DNA from 2 places in the Pseudomonas sp. DG56-2 genome. Region 2 is predicted to be linked to the other one. Evidence: predicted binding sites of a transcription regulator. Region 2 holds the regulator's gene; the other holds the start of a gene.

Region 1 (6,029 bases), 1.1 Mb from region 2:
TTCGGATTGGCCCTGCAGGTGTTCGATCATGCTCTGTATTTCTGCCGTCGACTGCTGGGTACGTTGGGCCAGCAGGCGAACTTCATCGGCAACCACGGCAAAGCCGCGGCCTTGCTCGCCCGCTCGGGCCGCCTCGATGGCCGCGTTCAGTGCCAGCAGGTTGGTCTGCTCTGCAATCGAGCGTATTACTTCCAGAACACTGCCAATGCGGGTGCTCTGGCTGGCCAGGGTCTGGATCACCTGAACCGCTTCATCGATGGTGCCCGACAACTGATCGATCTGCTGCAGGCTGCCGTGGATACTGTGTTGACCCTGAGTGGCACGCTGTTGCGCATCACGCATTTCGCTGGAAGCCTGTTCAGCATTCCTGGCCACATCCTGCACGGCGTAGGTCACTTCATTTATAGCGGTAGCCACTTGCTCCATTTGCGCCGATTGCTGTTCGCTGTGTTGCTGGGCCTGGTTGGCATTGCTGCCGACATCGACCGCCGATTGCCCCAAGGCATGGGCCGCACCCTGCAACTGGCCGATGACACCCTGCAACTTGCCAGTAAAACGATTGAAATGCTCACCCAACTGGGTTACTTCGTCACGGCCGTGGGTGTCCAGGCGGCGGGTCAGGTCGCTTTCACCGCTGGCAATCATGGACATGGCATCGACCGCTTCCTGCAACGGCCGTGAGATGCTGCGGGCTATCAATGCCACCAGCAGGGTCATGATCAGGGCGATGCCCAGGCCCAGCAGTGAGGCATCGCGCAGCTGACGCATGAACTCGTTCTGCATGTCATCGATATAAACCCCCGAGCCGATGACCCAGCCCCAAGGCTTGAACAATTGGATGTAGGAGGTCTTTTCCACCGGCTCGCTGGCACCAGGCTTCGGCCAGCGGTAGTCGATGATGCCCGCGCCCTGGGCCTCGGCCAGTGTGACCATTTCGTTGAACAAGGCAAAACCATCGGGGTCACGAATGCCGGACAGGTCCTGTCCATCCAGTTTGGGGTTGGCCGGGTGCATGATCATCTTCGGCCCGAGATCGTTGATCCAGAAGTAGTCGTTCTGGTCGTAGCGCAGGCCGCGTACGGTATTGAGCGCTTGTTGCTGGGCAGCCTCGCGGCTCAGCGTACCAGCGGCTTCCAGCCCCTGGTAATAGGTGAGGATGCCGGCTGCGGTCTCCACCACGTGCTGGGTCTTCTGGGCCTTGGCCTGATACAGGTCGCCGTGGATCTGTCTGAGCATCAACAAGCCCAGGGTCAGCAACATCACCACCGCCACTACCAGAATCAGCCACAAGCGGCGGCTGATCGACATATTTCGCAGAGTCTTCATAGAACGGTCACCCCGGATTCTTTTTATTGTCCTGCGCATCCCAGCATGGTTTTTTCCCACCACCTACTCGACCAAGGGCTAAGTGCCCGATCTACCCAGGTGTGTAGTAGCGACCAGCAGCGTTTATTCGAGAGGTCTGATAGGATTTCGGCCCGGTCGCGGCAAACCTGAAGGGTGACTGAACTTTTTTGCCGACTGTGCGACCAACTGTCGCGGTAAACCGACCGAATATTCGTAACAGCCTTGGCTTATGGAAACTACAACGGGGGCATGCCGTTGGCATCGCTTCGTGGGGGAATAATGGATCTTTGGACTGGCCTGCAGGCTGTCATTTTGGGTATTGTCGAAGGCTTGACCGAGTTCTTGCCGATCTCCAGTACCGGTCACCAGATTGTGGTCGCGGACCTGATCGACTTCGGTGGCGAGCGGGCAATGGCCTTCAACATCATCATTCAGTTGGGTGCGATCCTGGCCGTGGTCTGGGAGTTTCGGCGCAAGATTTTCGACGTGGTCGTCGGGCTGCCCAAGGAGCGTGAAGCGCAAAGGTTTACCGCCAACCTGCTGATCGCTTTCATGCCAGCGGTGGTATTGGGCGTGCTGTTTGCCGATCTGATCCACCATTACCTGTTCAACCCCATCACTGTCGCCACTGCGTTGGTGATTGGCGGTGTGATCATGCTCTGGGCCGAGCGCCGTGAGCATGTCATCACCGTTGAGCGTGTCGATGACATGCGTTGGACTGACGCCCTGAAAATCGGCTTTGCCCAGTGTCTGGCGATGATTCCGGGTACTTCACGCTCCGGTTCGACCATTATCGGCGGTTTGCTGTTCGGCATGTCGCGCAAGGCTGCCACCGAGTTTTCGTTCTTTCTGGCCATGCCGACCATGGTCGGTGCCGCAGTGTACTCAGGTTACAAGTACCGCGATCTGTTCCAGCCCGGCGATTTTCCGGTCTTCGCCATCGGCTTTGTCGTCTCGTTCATTTTCGCCATGATTGCCGTGCGGGCCTTGCTGCGCTTTATCGCCAACCATAGCTATGCCATGTTCGCCTGGTACCGCATTGTTTTTGGGTTGATGATCCTGGCGACCTGGCAGTTCGGTTGGGTCGACTGGGCCACGGCCCAGGGTTGAGTCGATGAGCCGAGCACAGCCCTCCGGCCGTCACGTTGCCGGTGCAAACGCTACTGTCCAGCATCCGCGCAGCAAGTTGCTGGTGTTTGTTGGCCTGTGCCTGCTACCGCTGGGAGGGGCGTTGCAGATGCTGCTCAGCGGGCAGTCCTGGTTGCCTGCCGTGGCGTACCCGCTCGTCAGTCTGGTTAGTTTTGCGCTGTATTGGCGAGACAAGCATCAGGCTCGCACACAAGGCTGGCGAACCCCGGAGAAGGTGCTGCATGCCAGCGAGATGCTGGGCGGTTGGCCTGGGGCCCTGTTGGCTCAGCAGGCTTTGCGGCATAAAACCCGCAAAGTCTCGTTCCAATTGAGCTTTTGGGCAATTGTCGCCGTGCATCAATTGTTCTGGATCGATCACCTGCTGCTCGACGGTCGTTGGTTGGGTAGCGCGCTAGGGCCTTTGCTCAGATGAGCAGGCCCGGTTGCAGGCGCTTTGGCAGGCGCCTGACAACCAACTGATGGGAGCGTTGCAGCAGGTCGCAAAGCTCTTCGCGCCCCATGGGGTAAGGTGGCGTCATGCTGATCCAGTGAGCCCGCGCCAGGTACGGTGCAGGTCGCACGCCGGGATGGTCGGCGTAGCTGAGAAACAGATCACTGTCGACTTTGAACGAAAGCCCGGCGCCCGCCAGGTCCAGCACTGCAAACATCTTGTTTCCGGCAATCGAAAACACCCGAATGCCTCCCCATTTATAGTCTTCCCGCGCCCCCGGCAGGCTCAGGCAAAAGTCCGCCACCTGCGCTTCGCTCATTTTCCCCTTAGACATAGTGCTCCCCACACTCTGCAAAAGACTCGACCAAGTGATCGATCCACACCCGCACAGCCGGTAGCAGGCCACGCCGGTGAGGATAGACGGCTTGCAGGTAGCCGCCCGGCAACGACCAATCGGGCAGCAAGCGAACCAGTTCGCCACTGGCCAGTTCTTGTTCGCAATGCATGCTCGGCAGGGCGGTGAACCCAAGCCCCGCAATTGCCGCAGCCTTGCGCACGACAAAGTCGTCGATGGCCAGGCGCGCTTCCAGGGTCAGCTCCTGCTTGTGACCTCGCGTATCGAGCAGTTGCAGATGCACAAGACGGTCGGCCTCTACCGCCCCCAATACTGCCAGGCCGCGCAGGTCTTCGGGGGTGACGGGGGCGTGGGCGGCGACGAAGCTCGGTGCAGCGACCAGATACATCTGAGCCTGGCGCAAACGTCGAGTTACCAACATTGGGTCTTCATTACCTAGATCCCGAACGCGAAGGGCCACGTCAACGCCTTCGGTGATCAGGTCGACACGGCGGTTGAGCAGGATCATGTCCAGTTGAACCTGCGGATACTGCTCAAGAAAGCGGCTGATGACTTGCGGCAGCAGGGTATGTGCCAGTCCCACCGGACACGACACTCGAAGGCGGCCGCGGGGTTCGCTGGTCATGCTGGCGACGGCCTCGTCAGCCATTTCGGCTTCCAGCAGCATCGCCTGGCAATGGCGCAGGTAGCGTTCTCCGACGGCTGTAAGTTTCAGTTGCCGTGTGGTGCGCTGCAGCAGCCGCGTGCCCAGGCGCTCTTCAAGCTCGGCGATACGGCGTGACAAGCGCGACTTGGGGATGCCAAGCACACGCCCGGCAGCGGCAAAACCACCTGCTTCGACTACCCGCGCGAAGTAGAAAAGGTCGTTGAGGTCTTGCATGGGGATCACCATTGTCCTGTCAGTAGGACAAACTAACGCATTTTTGCCTACTTATCAGCTATTCGCTATCCAGGTAGGATTCTTCCCATCGTGATCGCCCAGGTGCGGTCTTCAATCAGGAGAGTCCCATGAAACTGTTGCATATCGATTCGAGCATCCTGGGCGACAATTCCGCCTCCCGCCAGCTGAGCCGCGAAGTTGTTGATGCCTGGAAAGCCGCAGATCCTGCGTTGGAAGTGGTTTACCGTGACCTGGCAGCCGATGCCATCAGCCACTTCTCTGCCGCTACCCTGGTTGCCGCGGGTACGCCCGAAGCGATGCGTGATGCCGCGCAACAGCATGAAGCCAAGCTGAGCAGCGAAACCCTGCAAGAGTTTCTGGAAGCAGACGCGGTCGTCATTGCCGCGCCAATGTACAACTTCACCGTTCCAACCCAGCTCAAGGCCTGGATCGACCGCGTCGCCGTTGCCGGTCAGACCTTCCGCTATACCGAAGCCGGCCCTGAAGGTCTGTGTGGCAACAAGAAAGTCATCCTGGTCTCCACGTCGGGTGGCCTGCACGTTGGTCAGCCTACCGGTGTTGGCCACGAAGACTTTCTTAAGGTGTTTCTGGGTTTCATTGGCATCACCGACGTCGAGATCGTTCGCGCCCACGGCCTGGCCTATGGTGAGGAACACCGCGACAACGCCATGAATGCTGCACGCAAGCAGATCAGCACCGAGCTGTTTGCTGCCGCCTGATGCTTGGCTCGCGTGACCGAAACCGACAGCAGGCTGCGCTTGCTGTCGGTTTTTTCATTGAGCTTTCATCCGCGACGCAACAGTGCGCTCTATGCTGGGGCATCAACCAGGCAGGGTGACAGCCGATGGGCAGATTCGCTGCGATACTCATGGCCTTCTGGTTTGGCCTCGCTTGCCTGGCGCATGCTCAACCTGCACAGCAGCACAGCGTTGGTTTGCATCGCATGGTGTTTGCCGACCCGCTCGATGCGCGACCGGTACAAGCGCTGGCGTTCTATCCCTCCAGCGGCCCTGAGCGCAACAGTCGCATCGACGGTTACCGAGTCGCTGCCAGTGAAGGTGCGCCCATCGCCTCCGGTCGCTATCCGCTGTTGATGCTGTCTCATGGCAACACTGGAACACCATTGGCTCTGCATGACCTGGCGACGGCGCTGGCGCGACGAGGATTTGTCGTGGTGGCGGTGGTCCATCCAGGTGACAACGCCCACGATCACAGCCGTCTGGGAACCTTGAGCAATCTCTACGGACGGCCGTTGCAGATAAGCGCCGCTATTTCCGCCAGCCTTGCCGACCCGCTGCTTGGGCCCTATGTCAGTGGTGAACAGGTGGGCATGATCGGTTACTCGGCAGGCGGTGAAACTGCCTTGATTCTGTCCGGCGCCCAGCCCGACCTGGATCGATTGCGCCGCTATTGCCTGGAGCGGCCGCATGACGCCGATGCCTGCAAAACCCAGGGCGTACTCATCGCTGACCGTGCCGATTTGCGAGCCGAAGCCGATCCACGCATCCATGCCTTATTGCTAATGGCGCCGTTGAGCTTGATGTTCGGCCGCCATGCGTTGGCACAGGTCAAGGTGCCGGCGTTGATTTACAGCGGTGACAACGACCAGTTGCTGGCTATCGACAAGAACGCCCAAGCCCTGGCGCGCAAGTTGCCAGTCACGCCAAACTACAAGTTGCTCGCCGGGGCAGGGCACTTCGTCTTCATGGCGCCGTGCGAAGACGAGCAGCGAGAACACATGGCTGCGCTGTGCGACGACCCGGAGGGTGTCGATCGCGAGACGATTCACCTGTCATTGCAAGAGGAAGCTGCGCACTTCTTTACTCGCACATTGAGCCGCAGCGGCC
Region 2 (6,029 bases):
GCCGAGCTTAGTAGCCGTAGCGAAAGCGAAGAGGGTAACCGCCAGTTGTTTGCCGGCTTGCCGCTGACCGCGTCCGAGCCGTTGGTCGAACCGCAGGTCGATGAGCCAGTCGCGCCGGTTGCAGCCGCTGCTGCGCCGGTTGACCCACGCCTGTTCGACGCCATGCGTTCGGAGCTCACTGGCCTGCGTGAGCTGCTTGAAGTTCAGCTCGGCTCGCTGGCCTGGAGCCAGTTGCAGGGCAACCAACCACAACAGGCCAATCTCTGGCGTCGCCTGCAGCGTATCGGTCTGTCCGGGCCGCTGGCGCGTGAGCTGCTGGATCAGATCAGCAGCATCGATGAGCCGCGCCGCGCCTGGCGCATGTTGCTGGCGCACCTGGCACGCCGTATCGATGTGCCCGAAATCGAACCGATCGAAGAAGGTGGTGTGATTGCCATGGTCGGGCCGGCCGGAATGGGCAAGACCACTACACTGGCCAAATTGGCAGCGCGCTATGTGCTCAAGTACGGCGCGCAGAACCTGGCCCTGGTGAGCATGGACAGTTTTCGAATTGGCGCCCAGGAGCAGCTCAAGACATTGGGTCGCATCCTCAACGTGTCAGTGACCCACGTCGATCCGGGGCAGTCCCTGGCCCAGGCGCTTGAGCCACTGCTGCGCAAGCGCGTGGTGCTGATCGATACCGCAGGCCTGCAAGCCAGTGATCCTGCCTTGCGCATGCAACTGGAAACGCTTGCCGGGCGCGGTATTGCGTCAAAAAATTATCTGGTGTTGGCAACGACCAGCCAGAAGCAGGTGCTGACTGCCGCTTATCACAGCTACAAGCGCTGTGGGCTGGCAGGCTGCATCCTGACCAAGCTTGATGAAACAGCCAGCCTCGGGGAAGTTCTGAGCCTGGCCATCAGTCATGAATTGCCAGTGGCCTATCTAACCGATGGTCCACGCATTCCTGACGATCTGCACCTGCCGCGCAGACACCAGTTGGTCAGCCGCGCGGTGAGTGTGCAGATGCAGGAGGAGCCCAGCGAAGAGGCGATGGCCGATATGTTCGCTGATCTCTACCACAGCCCCGGCAAGCGTGTTGGCTGAGGTGATTGTGAAGACGTTGCAAAGTATCTGCATTGATGGACTGCCAGGCATTTTTCAGGTGTTGAAAGCGCAGCCGGTCATGTGGCCTCAGTCTAAGCAAGACAAGGTAATGAACAAACATGGGTAGCATGCATCCCGTACAGGTGATCGCCGTAACTGGCGGCAAAGGTGGCGTCGGCAAGACTAACGTGTCAGTGAACCTTTCATTGGCATTGGCAGAGCTTGGCCGTCGGGTCATGCTGCTCGATGCCGACCTCGGCCTGGCCAACGTCGACGTATTGCTCGGCCTTGCGCCCAAGCGCACTTTGGCCGATGTGATCGAAGGTCGTTGTGAGCTGCGCGATGTGCTGTTGCAAGGGCCGGGGGGCGTGCGCATTGTGCCGGCCGCTTCCGGCACGCAGAGCATGGTGCACCTGGCGCCTGCCCAGCACGCAGGCCTGATCCAGGCATTCAGCGAGATCGGCGACAATCTCGATGTACTGGTGATCGATACCGCTGCGGGTATTGGTGACTCGGTAGTCAGTTTCGTGCGCGCGGCGCAAGAAGTGTTGCTGGTGGTGTGCGACGAGCCCACTTCCATCACCGACGCCTATGCCTTGATCAAATTGCTCAACCGCGATTACGGCATGAATCGCTTCCGCGTCCTGGCCAACATGGCACAAAGCCCTCAAGAGGGCCGCAACCTGTTCGCCAAGTTGACCAAGGTCACAGATCGCTTCCTTGACGTAGCCCTACAATACGTCGGCGCGGTGCCTTACGACGAGTGCGTGCGCAAGGCTGTGCAGAAGCAGCGAGCGGTCTATGAAGCCTTCCCGCGTTCCAAGTGCGCGCTGGCATTCAAGGCCATTGCTCAGAAGGTCGATACCTGGCCGCTGCCGGCAAACCCGCGTGGACACCTGGAGTTTTTTGTCGAGCGCCTGGTGCAACCGACGAGTGCGGGACCTGTGCTATGAACGCCAGCGGTTATCGGATGTACAGCAAGGCTTCTCGCGATGGACAGTACGAGTTGATCGAGCGCTATGCGCCGCTGGTCAAGCGTATCGCCTATCACTTGCTGGCACGTTTGCCAGCCAGTGTGCAGGTGGAGGATTTGATCCAGGCCGGCATGATCGGCCTGCTTGAAGTCTCCAACAAGTACGACGCGAGCAAGGGTGCCAGTTTCGAGACCTACGCCGGTATCCGTATCCGCGGGGCAATGCTTGACGAAGTACGTAAAGGTGATTGGGCGCCGCGCTCGGTCCACCGCAATACCCGCATGGTCAGTGACGCGATACGTGCAATTGAAGCAAAAACCGGCCGTGACGCTAAAGATCACGAGGTTGCTGCCGAACTTCAATTGAGTCTCGATGATTATTACGGGATTTTGAATGACACCCTGGGCAGTCGCCTGTTCAGTTTCGACGACCTGTTGCAGGACGGCGAACATGAAGGCCTGCACGAGGACGGCGCCACCGCCCAGCTCGAGCCTTCGCGCGATCTGGAAGACGAGCGCTTCCAGGCAGCCTTGGCCGACGCGATCGCCAATCTGCCGGAACGCGAGCGTCTGGTGCTGGCGCTGTACTACGACGAGGAACTGAACCTCAAGGAAATCGGTGAGGTCCTGGGTGTCAGTGAGTCGCGCGTCAGCCAGTTGCACAGCCAGTGTGCGGCGCGTTTGCGTAGTCGCCTGGGAGAATGGCGGGCGCGTTGAACGCAGGTTCAATGCAGTCGTGAAACGAAGTACCCGAATTGATTGAATGCGCGTTCAGCGCTGAGCGCGTTAAAGACTGCTTGGAGGTCTAATTGAACAAAGACATGAAAATCCTCATCGTCGACGACTTTTCGACGATGCGGCGGATCATCAAGAACCTGTTGCGTGACCTGGGCTTTACCAACACCCAGGAAGCCGACGACGGCAACACGGCGCTGCCGATGCTCGAAAGCGGTCACTTCGATTTTCTCGTAACCGACTGGAACATGCCTGGCATGTCCGGCATCGACCTGCTGCGCAAAGTGCGCGCCGATGAGCGTCTCAAGCACCTGCCGGTGCTGATGGTCACCGCCGAAGCCAAGCGCGAGCAGATCATCGAAGCGGCACAGGCCGGCGTCAACGGTTATGTGGTCAAGCCGTTCACTGCCCAGGTGCTGAAAGAAAAGATCGAGAAGATCTTCGAGCGCGTCAATAGCTGAGACACGCCACGGGGGCGCTATGGAGCAAACACAATCATCGTTGGACGGCTTTGAGTCGACACTCAAAAAGCACGCCCACGAACTGGTCGACAGCCTCGAACGAGGGAAATTTGGCGACGCGGTGCAACTCATCCATCAGCTGAACCAGACCCGTGACCTCGGCTTGTACCAGGAAGTGGGCAAGCTCACTCGTGAGTTGCACAGCGCGATCGTCAGTTTCCAGATCGATCCGCACATGCCTCAGGCCGAGGAAGTTTCGCAGATTACCGATGCCACCGAGCGCTTGTCCTATGTGGTCAAGCTGACCGAGGGTGCCGCGAATCGCACCATGGACCTGGTCGAGGAGAGCACCCCGGTACTGCACGAACTCAGTGATGAAGCACGTGACCTGCGTGCCGATTGGCAGCGCTTCTTGCGCCGCGAAGTGGCTGCGCCGGAGTTTCGCGAGCTGATGCACCGCGTCGATCGGTTTCTGGAGCGCAGCGAGGAAGGCAGTCGCAAGGTCGCCGGCCACCTCAACGATATTTTGCTGGCTCAGGACTATCAGGACCTGACCGGTCAGGTGATCAAACGTGTTACGGCACTGGTCACCGAAGTAGAAAGCAATCTGCTCAAGCTCGTGCTGATGGCCAGTCAGGTCGACCGTTTTGCCGGTATCGAACATGACCACCAGCAGTTGCGTGCTGAAAAAGATCAAGAAAAACATCCGACTCGGGGTGAAGGTCCGCAGATTCATGCCGATAAGCGTGAAGACGTTGTGTCCGGTCAGGACGATGTCGACGATCTGCTGTCCAGTCTGGGTTTTTAGGGAGCACGTTTAATGAGCTTCGGCGCCGATGAAGAAATCCTCCAGGATTTTCTGGTAGAAGCCGGCGAGATTCTTGAGCAACTGTCCGAGCAATTGGTCGAGCTGGAAAGCCGTCCCGATGATGCCGACCTGCTCAATGCAATCTTTCGCGGTTTTCACACTGTAAAAGGGGGCGCCGGCTTCCTCCAGCTCAACGAGCTGGTGGAGTGCTGCCACATCGCCGAAAACGTCTTCGACATCCTGCGCAAGGGTGAGCGACGCGTCGATTCCGAGCTGATGGACGTGGTCCTGGAAGCGCTGGATACGGTCAACCGCATGTTCGGCCAGGTGCGTGAACGCAGTGATGTCACTGCCGCTACACCTGAGTTGTTGGCGGCACTGGCTCGCCTGGCCGAGCCTGCAGGGGCCGAGCCGGTAGCGGAGCCCGAGCCGGCACCGGTGCTTGAGCAAGCGCCTGAGCCCGTGGCCGAAGCAGACATCACCGATACCGAATTCGAGCAACTGCTTGATTCGCTTAATGCCGTCAAGGCTGAGGCACAAGCGCAAGAACAGGCACCTGTCGCAGCCAGCGACGAGATTACCGACGCCGAGTTCGAATCGCTGCTCGACCAGTTGCATGGCAAGGGGCAGTTCGCACCCGACAGCGTCAGCACGTCTGCACCTGTGGAGCCATCGGCCCAGGGTGCAAGCGATGAAATCACCGATGACGAGTTCGAAGCGCTGCTTGACCAGTTGCATGGCAAGGGCAGCTTTGCCGTCGAGGCCCTGACCGCCACGTCTGCACCGGCACCGCAAGCAGATGCGGCAGCAGCCGGCGATCATATTTCCGAGCATGAGTTCGAAGCCCTGCTCGATGAGTTGCATGGCAAAGGCAAGTTTGCACCCGACAGCGTTGCGACCGCCGCTGCTCCCGCTGCCGCCGTGGCCGCCAAACCTGCAACCGCTCCAGCCCAGGCGCCTGCGCCGGCACCGGTAGCCAAAGCTGCTGCCGCACCGGCCAAGGCCGCGGCACCTGCGTCTGCACGTCAAGCTGCACCGGCTGCAGAGAAACACCCCGCCAGCGAGACGGAAACAACCGTACGCGTCGATACCGCACGCCTGGACGAGATCATGAACATGGTCGGCGAACTGGTGCTGGTACGTAATCGGCTGGTACGCCTGGGCCTGAACAGTGGTGATGAAGCCATGTCCAAGGCGGTGTCGAACCTGGACGTGGTGACGGCCGACCTGCAGACCGCCGTCATGAAGACGCGCATGCAGCCGATCAAGAAAGTCTTCGGGCGTTTCCCACGCCTGGTTCGCGACCTTGCCCGGCAGTTGAAGAAAGAAATCAACCTGGAGTTGGTTGGCGAAGAAACCGACCTCGACAAGAACCTTGTCGAGGCCCTGGCCGACCCGTTGGTGCACTTGGTGCGCAACGCCGTGGACCACGGCGTCGAAACGCCCGAAGAACGCGAAGCGGCGGGCAAGTCCCGCGGTGGCAAGGTGGTGCTCTCGGCCGAGCAGGAAGGCGATCACATCCTGCTGTCGATCTCCGATGATGGCAAGGGTATGGATGCCAATGTCCTGCGCGCCATTGCGGTAAAACGCGGCGTGATGGACAAGGATGCCGCCGACCGCCTGAGCGACACCGAATGCTACAACCTGATTTTCGCCCCGGGCTTCTCGACCAAGACCGAGATCTCCGACGTGTCGGGGCGCGGCGTGGGCATGGACGTGGTGAAAACCAAGATCGCTCAGCTCAATGGCTCGATCAACATCTACTCGACCAAGGGCCTGGGCTCGAAGATCGTCATCAAGGTGCCGCTGACCCTGGCGATCATGCCGACCCTGATGGTCATGCTCGGCAATCAGGCGTTTGCCTTCCCGCTGGTCAACGTCAACGAGATTTTCCACCTCGACTTGTCACGCACCAACGTGGTCGATGGACAGGAAGTGGTCATTGTTCGTGACAAAGCCTTGCCGC

Evidence for each region. Region 2 encodes FliA, which starts transcription of late flagellar genes. Its sites were predicted from a motif close to CTAAAGTTTNNNNNNNNNNNGCCGNTAA; they were not measured.
Region 1: a site for FliA is predicted at 1,471-1,498, ahead of D3Z90_RS13910 (methyl-accepting chemotaxis protein). Genes of this name have one in related genera too.

The regions. Positions count from the first base shown of each region.
Region 1 covers NZ_CP032311.1:3,101,720-3,107,748, reverse strand. Annotated here, with positions in the region: gene D3Z90_RS13910 (methyl-accepting chemotaxis protein) at 1-1,326, opposite strand, end outside; gene D3Z90_RS13905 (undecaprenyl-diphosphate phosphatase) at 1,627-2,457, shown strand; gene D3Z90_RS13900 (DUF1294 domain-containing protein) at 2,462-2,908, shown strand; gene D3Z90_RS13895 (MmcQ/YjbR family DNA-binding protein) at 2,901-3,260, opposite strand; gene D3Z90_RS13890 (LysR substrate-binding domain-containing protein) at 3,253-4,161, opposite strand; gene D3Z90_RS13885 (FMN-dependent NADH-azoreductase) at 4,290-4,901, shown strand; gene D3Z90_RS13880 (dienelactone hydrolase) at 5,027-6,029, shown strand, end outside.
Region 2 covers NZ_CP032311.1:4,183,702-4,189,730, reverse strand. Annotated here, with positions in the region: gene flhF (flagellar biosynthesis protein FlhF) at 1-1,086, shown strand, start outside; gene fleN (flagellar synthesis regulator FleN) at 1,206-2,039, shown strand; gene fliA (RNA polymerase sigma factor FliA) at 2,036-2,776, shown strand; gene D3Z90_RS19135 (chemotaxis response regulator CheY) at 2,881-3,255, shown strand; gene D3Z90_RS19130 (protein phosphatase CheZ) at 3,275-4,063, shown strand; gene D3Z90_RS19125 (chemotaxis protein CheA) at 4,076-6,029, shown strand, end outside.